DNA from 3 places in the Thioalkalivibrio sp. ALJ2 genome. Region 2 is predicted to be linked to each of the others. Evidence: predicted binding sites of a transcription regulator. Region 2 holds the regulator's gene; each other region holds the start of a gene.
The links. The regulator FliA, encoded in region 2, starts transcription of late flagellar genes. The targets are predictions, from matches to a motif close to GCTAAAGTTNNNNNNNNNNCNGCCGATA.

Region 1 (3,275 bases), on a different contig from region 2:
CCTCGCGCTGATAGTGCAGCAGGGCGATGTTGAACTGCCGCTCCAGCCACTGGTTCATGCCGGTGACCTGGAAGCCGGCATACACGTATCCGTCGCGCGGGCTGCGACGGCGATTGGCCAGACGCAGGTCGCCGCCCAGGCGTTCGCCAACTTCGGGCAGTAGCAGGTTCTCGAAACGCATCGGGGTCCCGATCTCGATTGTTTCGACCCAGTCTTGTGGTACCTCCACGCACATCCCCTGGGCCGAAAGATCGGCCAGGTCCCCGATACCGGGCTCTTCCCATTCGCGGTACTGCAATTCGACGCGCGGGCGCTCGCTGATCGGGATATGGACGCGAAAGGTCTCGCGTCGCTGGAGATATTCCAGGGTCTCGGGATAGGGGCAGACGTAAAGGGCCCCGGCGTCCTCGCGTTCGATGCGCGAGACGGCGGTGGAGAAGCGTACGGCCACCCCGCGCAGGCTGGCGAATACCCGCATGCCAGTGCCTTCCTGGGCGTGGCGATTCGCTTCGATGGGCGTGAGTTCGTCGAGGAAGAGCTCGCGTGCACCGGAATCAAGGCGAACCAGCGCGGAGTTGTACAGCGGGCCATCGTCGTCGAGGCGGACGTTGACGAGGGTGAGCTTGTGATCCAGATCCTTGAGGATGCCGGCAATCCGCTCCGGCTTGTCGACGGTGTAGTCGGTCTCTCCCATACGTGGCGTTGTTGTAATTATTGGGCCAAGCCGCACGGTACTGCCGAGCGGTCCGGAATGCCAGCCCCGGGTGTGAGGCGGAGAAGGGCGGAGAGGTGTCGCGCAGAGCGCGCGCGGGTCATGCGCGGGTGATGCGCCGACCGGTACGGCTGCCGGACTGGGTGCGGCCGTAGGGGTCGTAGGTGGGAGCCGGGCCGGGTTCCTCGCCGCGCAGGATCTGGATGGACATCTCCACGCGACGACGGTCGCGATCGATCAGTCGGGCATTCCCCTGGTTGAGGGTATTGCAGCGCTCCACCGAGCGGCGTAGCGCCTGCCAGTGGTCGTCCAGCTCGGCGCCTCCCTCGAGCCGACCGAACAGCCGTGCAAGTCCCTCGGGCGTATACGTTTCGCCGGCGGCCTCGATCGTCTCGCGCTGTCGCCGGCTTTCGGTTTCGAGTTCCTGCAGTAGCGTCTGCTTCTGGGCCACGACTTCACGCAGGGTCTCGGCGGCCCGTGATTCCACCGCACGGGTCTCCTGCAGCAGGATGTCCTCCATCTGGTGGCTCAGCCGAATCGAGGCCTCCAGCGAGCGGAGGAAGGCGTGGCGTTGTTCGGGCGACATCGTCGGGTCTCTGTTAGCGCAACAGGCTTTCCAGCTCGATCATGCGATCGGCTAGCTGTTCGTTGTCTACCGGGTACTGACCGTTGGAGATGGCCTCGCGCAGCTCGGCGACTCGCGCCTCGTCGAACGGGGCGTTGCTGGCGGCCCCGGAGGCGGCGTTCATTGCCTGCGCCGCGCCGGTCAGGGTGACAGAGTCATCCTGACGTACGGGTGAGGATGCATTGCCCTGGGCGCCTGCGTCGGGGCGAGAGGTCTCATCGCGGCCCTTCACGCTCGAGCTGTTGCCATCCGGGCGCAGGCCGGGGGAGTTCGGGCCTTTGATATCCATTATTCGGTTTCCTGTTTTTGCAATTCTACTGCAGGGGTTAGCGGCAGCACCGGCTGAAACTGTAGCCCCTTGAGCTGTGAATTTTCGATTCGCTTCACAGTTTGTGGATGGTGACGAGACACACCGCCATTCTACAGGGCAACGCGTACATGTCCGGACTCGAGCACCTCGCCTTCCACGACGCGTCCGGACGAGGTGTTCTTCACGCGGATGCGATCGCCCAGGATGCCATTCTCCAGCGCCTCGCCCTGCATGCGGATCACCACCGAGCCGTTCTCGGCCAGGATGGTGACGCGCTGGCCGCGGCTGACCACCTCGCGCTGGGTGACGTGCTGCTGGCCCAGGATCTGACCGGGCCGGATGTTGCGCCGGGTCTGCAGCCCCACCAGTTCGCCCTTGTTCTCGAAATAGCTCCCCGCATGGCGAGAGGTCTGAATTCGCTTGGTGCGCAGATCGCCGGGGAGGATCGTGTGCTGGCGTCGCAGGCTGCGGCTGGCGACCAGCACCTCGGCGTAGCGCTCGACCGTGACTGGCACATAGATCGACCAGCTGACGGGGGTCTCGCACTGAACCTGTACCGCCGTATTGCCATCGCGTCGCCCGCCGGGCGGGAACCGGGTCTCCAGTGCCTCGCTGCATCGGGCCAGGCGCAGGCGGTTGTCCAGCCGGCCGATCTGAATCTCTACCGCTTCGTCGCCTGGTGTGAGGTTCAACTCCTCCTGGATGAAGTGCTCCGCCGCCAGGCGGATGTTTTCCACTGCCTCGATCTCGGCCTGTGCCGCAATGGAGACCAGGGCCAGAACGACGCCCATGGCGGCCGAAAGCCACCAGGAGCGAATGGAAGGTTTGCGTGCTGACTGGTTCATTGGTCTGGATGCGCGTCGGCTTGTCAGGACTCGAGAGGTTTGCAGAGACGTGCAAGCAGAAAACATGCCAGGCAATCAGGAGCGTACCCTCAAGAGTCACAGCGGCCGGCCGTTATCGGGTCTAGAACGCGTGCAATCGGCATGCGACGGCGGGTTGTGGCATGACAGCGTCGGTCTGCGGGGTGCACACTGGGGCCGGCGAGTCGAGGTGGCTGGCCGCTGGGCGAGGGGGAGAGCAGGACAATGAGTCAATTCATTGACGATGTGAATCAGCGCACCCAGCTGGTGGGGCAGAACCGTATGGAGCTGCTCCTGTTTCATTTGGGGAGCTCGCAGACTTTCGGTATCAACGTATTCAAGGTGCGCGAGGTGATCCCGTCGCCGCCGCTGCGGCAGATTCCCGGATCGCTGAGTGTGGTGCGTGGTGTGGCTACCCTGCGTGGCGGAACCGTCCCCATCATCGATCTGGCGCGCGCGATGGGGCTGCGTACCGCCGTGGGCGAAACGGGCGACCACAAGGTGGTGGTGACCGAGTTCAACCGGTCGGTACAGGGGTTCTGGGTGTCCGCGGTCGACCGGATCGTCAACGTTAACTGGGAAGACGTGAAGTCCCCGCCTCGTGGGACCGGGCGCGAGTCGTTTCTGGTGGCGGTCACCGAGATCGACAACAAGCTGGTCGAGATCATTGACGTCGAACGGGTACTGTCGATCGTCAACCCGTTGCCATCCACGGTATCCGACGCGGTGCGCGCGGAGGCCGAGGAAGAACGCGCCAAGCATGGA
Region 2 (3,275 bases):
TCACTGGCGCGCAGTCTCGCCGGGAGTATTCTCGACGACAGCACGGTGGAACAGGCCTGGGAGAGGCTGCGCGCACGCCTTTCCGGGGCGATCGCGACCCGCCATCCGGACATCCTGGATGAAGGTGGCGTGCTGGCCCTGGTGGGGCCTACGGGGGTGGGCAAGACCACTACACTCGCACGCATTGCCTTGCGTCAAATCCGTCGTATGGGTGCGGATTCGGTTACGCTGGTCACACTGGACACCCAGCGCATTGGGGCCACGCGCCAGCTGCAGGCGTTCGCGCAGATGGCGGGCGTGTCATTGCGGGTGCTGCAGAGCCCGCGCGAGTTGCGCGACATGACCGCGCGGGCAGAGGATGGGCATCTGATTCTGGTCGACACCGCCGGGCAGGCACCTTCCACGGTGGGCGACGAGTCGCTGTTTGCCGGCTGGCCGGACCGTGTCCGGCGCGAGAGCTGGCTGGTCGTCTCCGCGACCACTCAGGCGGCGGCGCTGCGAAGGGTGCTGGATGCGTTCCGGAAGACGGAGCCATCGGCGCTGGTGCTGACCAAACTCGACGAAGCCGAACAGTTGGGGGAGACGTTGTCGGTATTGCTCGATCAACACCTTGGGCTCACGTTTGTTAGCGATGGACAGCGGATTGCCGAAGACTTCCACCGGGTCGAGACGGGCGATCTGACCCGGCGGGCGCTCGGCGAAGAGCGCGGCCCCGCGCGTCGATCCTCCCGCGATGAACGATGGACCGATGCAAGCCTGGCGGAGTTCTCGAATGCCGGCCGCAATGCGCCGTCGCCGCGCCGTACTCAGGATGCGGGCGTTCTGGAGATGATCCATCCGGTGGGGAAAGGACGCTATGCCACGCACTAATCAGCCGTTGAAGGTCATTGCGGTTGCCTCCGGCAAGGGCGGCGTCGGCAAGACCAATGTGTCGGTCAACCTGTCCGTGGCGCTCGCGCGGCTGGGCCGCGAGGTCATGCTGTTTGATGCCGACCTGGGGCTGGCCAATGCCGATGTGCTGCTCGGACTGCGACCCGAGCGCACCCTGCATGACCTGGTGACCGGACAGGTGGACGACCTCCAGGATGTGCTGATCGAGGGCCCGGAGGGGATCAAGGTCATCCCGTCGGCCTCGGGGATCGCGGCGATGGCGAATCTCACGCAGCTCGAGCACAACGGTTTGATCCAGGCATTCAGCGCCTATTCCAAGCCGCTGGATGTGCTGGTGGTGGATACGGCAGCGGGCCTGCAGGAATCCGTCACGACCTTCTGTCGAGCGGTCCAGGAGACCCTGGTCGTCGTCTGCGACGAGCCGGCGTCCATCACCGATGCCTATGCCTTGATCAAGGTGCTGCATCGAGATCATGGCATGCGGCGTTTCCGGCTGGTCACGAATATGGTCCAGGACCGCGCGGGCGCCGAGCGCTTGTTGCAGAAACTCACCACGGTTTGCGACAACTACCTGCCGGAAGTCATCCTGGATCTCGCCGGTTACATCCCGATGGACGAGCATCTGCGCAAGGCCGTACAGAAAAGGGCACCGGTCGTGCAGCAATATCCGGGCAGCCCGGCGGCCAAGGCCTTTACCGAACTCGCCCGTGCGGTCGACCGCTGGCCGGTGGCCCGTGGTGCCGATGGTGGTGTCGGGTTTTTCGTCGAACGGATGCTGCAGAGCGCATGATGGCGACGCGTAATCGCCTCCACGGATACGAGAACGTGGCCGCAGCCGGCCACGAGCAGCGCGTCGCGGAACATATCGAGCTGGTGCACCGCATCGCGCACCATCTGATGGCTCGCCTCCCTTCCTCGGTCCAGGTCGATGACCTGATCCAGGCCGGCATGATTGGCCTGCTGGAGGCCGCGCGGCAATTCGAGGGCGGGCAGGGCGCGACGTTTGCGACCTACGCCGGGATTCGCATCCGTGGCGCGATGATCGACGAGTTACGCCGCAGTGACTGGACCCCGAGGTCGGTGCACCGCAATAGCCGCAAGATCGCCTCGGCCATTCAGACCGTCGAGGCCCGTGAAGGGCGTGCGGCGCGCGGGGTCGAGGTGGCCGAGGAACTCGAGGTCCCGATCGACGAGTACTACTCGATGCTGCAGGACCATGCCGGCGCCCATCTGTTCGCGCTGGATGATCTGGGCGGCACCGATGGTGATGCGGACCGGGTGATCGAGGGGCAGGAGGCCTCGCCCTCGCGCACGATCGAGGCCGGGGAGTTTCGCGAGGAGCTGGCCGCCGCGCTGGGCGATTTGCCCGAACGCGAACGTCTGGTGTTGTCGCTTTATTACATCGAGGAGCTCAACCTGCGCGAGATTGGCGCGGTACTCGGGGTGACCGAGTCGCGCGTCAGCCAGATCCGCAGTCAGGCCGTTATCCGACTGCGCGCGCGTCTGGGCTCCTGGCTCGAAGACGGCGAGGCTTTGCAGTTATTCTGAAGGCCAAGCTCTAGTACTCATATGAATCATCTATCCCGGAGTGACCTGTGGACAAGGGAATGAAAATTCTCATCGTGGACGACTTCTCCACGATGCGACGGATCATCAAGAACCTGTTGCGTGATCTTGGCTTCAACAACACCCAAGAGGCCGATGACGGCAGCACGGCATTGCCGATGCTCCAGAACGGCGACTTCGATTTTCTGATTACCGACTGGAACATGCCCAATATGCCGGGCATCGACCTGCTGCGGGCGGTGCGTGCCGACGAGAAGCTGAAGACGATGCCGGTGCTGATGGTGACGGCGGAGGCCAAGCGGGATCAGATCGTCGAGGCGGCCGAGGCGGGCGTGAACGGCTACGTGGTGAAGCCCTTTACTGCGGAAACCCTCAAGGAAAAGATCGACAAAATATTCGAACGCATTGAATCCCAAGGCTAGTTTGGGATTCGGTGTCGAAGTCTCCTGGTCCAGACAAATGGATGGCCGGGGGATCGATCCCGGTCATCACGTTCGGGATGGGGAGCGAGCAAGGGGCTTTGGATGACAGACCAAGAACAATCGATCAGTGAGCAGCAAATCGCTCGCGCGCGGGAGCTCGTGCAGGTTCTGGAGGCAGGTGATGAGGTGGCCGCGCGCGCGTTGATCCAGGATCTGGCGCGCCCCTACGACCGCGAACTCTTCGACGAGCTCGGAAAGCTTACGCGCGACCTGCACGAGGCCTTGCAAAGCTTCCGGGGGGATTCGCGGCTGGTCGAGTTGACCCAGGCCGAGATCCCGGATGCCCGCGAGCGTCTCAATTATGTGGTCACGATGACCGAGAAGGCCGCGCACGAG
Region 3 (3,275 bases), on a different contig from region 2:
CACCGACTGGCGGATCTGCTGCAGGGCGCCGTTCACCTCGGCGGTGTGCTCCATGGTGGTCTCGGCCTCTTCCTGGCCGTGCTGCATCGCCTTCACCGCAGAACCTGTGGCGGTCTGCAGACGCGAGATCATGCTCTCGATCTCGTCGGTGGACTCCTGCGTGCGGGTCGCCAGCTTGCGAACCTCGTCGGCCACCACGGCAAACCCGCGGCCATGTTCCCCGGCACGGGCGGCCTCGATCGCCGCGTTGAGGGCCAGCAGGTTGGTCTGCTCCGCCACGCCGCGGATGACTTCAAGGATGGTGCCGATCTGCTTCGAGTCTTCACCCAGCTTGGCCACGGTGCCGGCGGCCTGCTCGACCGTGCCCAGCAGGGAGGACATGGACTCGATGTTCTTCTCCATCACGTCGGCGCCGTTGTTCACCGCACCGCTGGCCTCCTGTCCGGCCTGGGAGGTGGCGTCGGTATTACGCGCGATCTCCTCGGCGCTGCTTTGCAGCTCGTTGATCGCCGTGGCGACGCGCTCGGTCTCGTCGCGCTGACGCGAGACCACCTCGCGGGCCTGATAGGCCTCCTGATTCAGGTTCTCGGTCGCACGGTTCAGGGTCTCGGTACCGCTACGGGCGTTGCCGATCGCCTGCGCGATCTTGTCGGTAAAGCGGTTGAACGCACGCCCCAGCTGGGCCGTCTCCATCAGACCGTTTTCGTCCAGACGGCGGCTGAGGTCGCCATCGCCGTCGGCGATCTCTTCCAGCGCCTCGGTCGAGTGAGCCAGCGCACGGCGCACCACCAGGATGATGAAGACCGCGCCGACCACTCCCAGGATCACGCCGATCAGCGCCAGGACGCCCTGCGTCACCTGGGTATTGCGCATGGTCGCGGTCAGCTCGGCGGCGGACACTTCAGCACGGCCGGTGATGCGCTCGGACAACTGCTGCAGTTCATTTCGTGCCTCGAAGATCACCGGGCCGACCTCGGTACGGATCAGGAAGGCGTCCTGCAGGGCCTCCTCGCTGCCGTGGATGCGAACGATGTCCTGGATCGCGCTGTCCAGCTCGTTCAGGAGCCCTTCGAAGTCCTCGACCGCGATCTGCTGCTCGAAATCGAGCTCGTCGTACTGTTCCAGCAACCGCGCCAGCACGTCGTGGGTCTGGCCAAGGTACAGACGCAGGTTCTGCTCGAAGGAGTCATCACGAAACGCGATGAAACCGCGGAGGTTCGAGGTGATCTGCAGAAGGTTGGTGCGCAGGCTGTAGAAATCGCCGAGACGCTCGAACGAGCGCTGGAAGCGTGCCCGCGCCATCTCCTCGTCGATCATGGTGCTGGTCAACTGGGTCATCTGCATGGTCGCCGGGTTGGCGCGCGAGTTGGCGACACCCTGGGCCGGCATGTTCTGGGCCACGTCCTCGGCCACCTCGATCAGGCGCTCACGGTGCGCGGCGAAGCCGTCAATGTTCGCGCGCACCTGTTCCGCGGAGGCAGTCAGATCATCCGAGCCCTGCACGACCGGATCGTTGACCAGGGCATCCATGGCGACGTCCAGCTCGTCCATCGCATTCAGCCAGGCGTCGCGGTGTTCGTCCTCCTCGCTCATCAGGTAGAAGCCTAGGAAGGCGGCGCTCTCCTGCAACAGCTGCTCCACGTCGTTGACGCGTGCCACCGCCGGATAGTCGGACTGGGTCAGTTCAGCCACGCCCTGTCCACCCACATTCAGGGCACGCAGTGCCAGCAGCGAATTGATGATCAGGATCGCGACGACCAGCCCGAAGCCGGCGATCAGCAGCCCCCGAATGGAGAGTTTGTCCAGCATGGTGTTGACTCCTTCCTCAGCGCCTTCTGCCGGGCGCATGCCATCACGTGCAAACGGATCATTCCGCTGCCTGTAGAGACGATTCATCCCCTGTTACGGCCGCCTTCCCCTGAAGTTGAGCCCTGGCCGTTTTGAGAATCACATCACACCGAATGACGCGGAAAGAGTCAGGGTGATTCCAGCGCCTCCCAGCGCTCGTAAGCCACCGCCAGGTCTCGTTCGACCTGTTCGAGCCGGGCCTGCAACTCGCGCACGCGCTCCCCATCGCGCAATACCTCTGGATCCGACAGGGCCTCGGCCAGCGACTGGTGCTCGTTTTCCAGCGCCTCGATCTGGCCTGGCAGGGCCTCCAGCTCGCGAGCCTCCTTGTAGGAGAGTTTGCGGGCGCGGGGCGGCGGTTCCGCGACCGCGGACGTCGGCTCGGAGCGGGCCTCGGGTGCGGCGGGCGCCTCCTGGGCCCCGGTATCCGCTTCGCGCGTGAGCAGGCGTTGCGTGACGCGTGCGGGCAGGTCCGACCAACCGCCGACGAATTCCTCGACCGTGCCATCGCCGGGCAGCACCAGCGTGCTGGTCGCAACGTTGTCGAGGAACGCGCGGTCGTGGCTGACCACGATCACCGTGCCGGTGTACTCGATCAGAAGCTGTTCCAGCAGCTCGAGGGTCTCGACATCCAGGTCGTTGGTGGGCTCGTCGAGTACCAGCAAATTGGCCGGGCGCAGAAACAGCTTGGCCAGCAGCAACCGGTTGCGCTCGCCACCGGACAGGGCCGATACGGGCTGGCGCGCGCGTTCCGGCGGGAACAGGAAATCCCCGAGATAGCTCAGCACATGTCGGGTCTCGCCATTCACGGTGACGCGGTCACGGCCCTCGCCGACCGCATCCTGCACGGTGGTCGTCTCGTCGAGACGCGCCCGTGCCTGGTCGAAATAGGCGATCTCGAGCTGGGTGCCCAGCTTGACCGTTCCGGAAAGTGGCTCCACCTGGCCCAGCAGCCCGCGCAGCAGCGTGGTCTTGCCGGCGCCATTGGGGCCGATGATGCCCAGGGCGTCGCCACGCTGGAGCAGCAGGTTCACGTCGCGCACCACCGGCGTGTCGCCGTAGCCGAAGTCCGCATGCTCAGCCTCGATCACCAAACGGCCGGAACGCTGCTCGGGGGACAGCTGCATGCGTACCTGCCCCCCCAGCTCGCGTCGTTCGGCGCGCTTCTTGCGCAGGGCCTGCAGGGCGCGCACCCGCCCCTCGTTGCGGGTACGCCGGGCCTTGATGCCCTGGCGGATCCAGGTCTCCTCCTGCGCCAGCTTGCGATCGAACTCGGCGCGCTGACGCGCCTCGACCTCCAGGCGCTCGGCCTGGCGCGTGCGGAAGGCCTCGATCGAGGGCGGGTGTTCGTACACCTGGCCACGATCCAGCTCCAGGATGCGAGTGGCGACCTGTTCCATGAACTGGCGGTCATGGCTGATGAACAC

Region 1: a site for FliA is predicted at 1,665-1,692, ahead of flgM (flagellar biosynthesis anti-sigma factor FlgM). Genes of this name have one in related genera too.
Region 3: a site for FliA is predicted at 1,903-1,930, ahead of F468_RS0100630 (methyl-accepting chemotaxis protein). Genes of this name have one in related genera too.

What each region holds. Positions count from the first base shown of each region.
Region 1 is NZ_KB899559.1:115,608-118,882, forward strand. Features, by position in the region: gene F468_RS0111980 (flagellar brake protein) at 1-694, opposite strand, end outside; gene F468_RS0111985 (flagella synthesis protein FlgN) at 813-1,298, opposite strand; gene flgM (flagellar biosynthesis anti-sigma factor FlgM) at 1,312-1,626, opposite strand; gene flgA (flagellar basal body P-ring formation chaperone FlgA) at 1,758-2,492, opposite strand; gene F468_RS0112000 (chemotaxis protein) at 2,736-3,275, shown strand, end outside.
Region 2 is NZ_KB899556.1:333,444-336,718, reverse strand. Features, by position in the region: partial or broken gene flhF (flagellar biosynthesis protein FlhF) at 1-697, shown strand, start outside; gene F468_RS0108800 (MinD/ParA family protein) at 857-1,681, shown strand; gene F468_RS0108795 (RNA polymerase sigma factor FliA) at 1,678-2,439, shown strand; gene cheY (chemotaxis response regulator CheY) at 2,499-2,879, shown strand; gene F468_RS0108785 (protein phosphatase CheZ) at 2,982-3,275, shown strand, end outside.
Region 3 is NZ_KB899554.1:139,706-142,980, forward strand. Features, by position in the region: gene F468_RS0100630 (methyl-accepting chemotaxis protein) at 1-1,809, opposite strand, end outside; gene F468_RS0100635 (ATP-binding cassette domain-containing protein) at 1,977-3,275, opposite strand, start outside.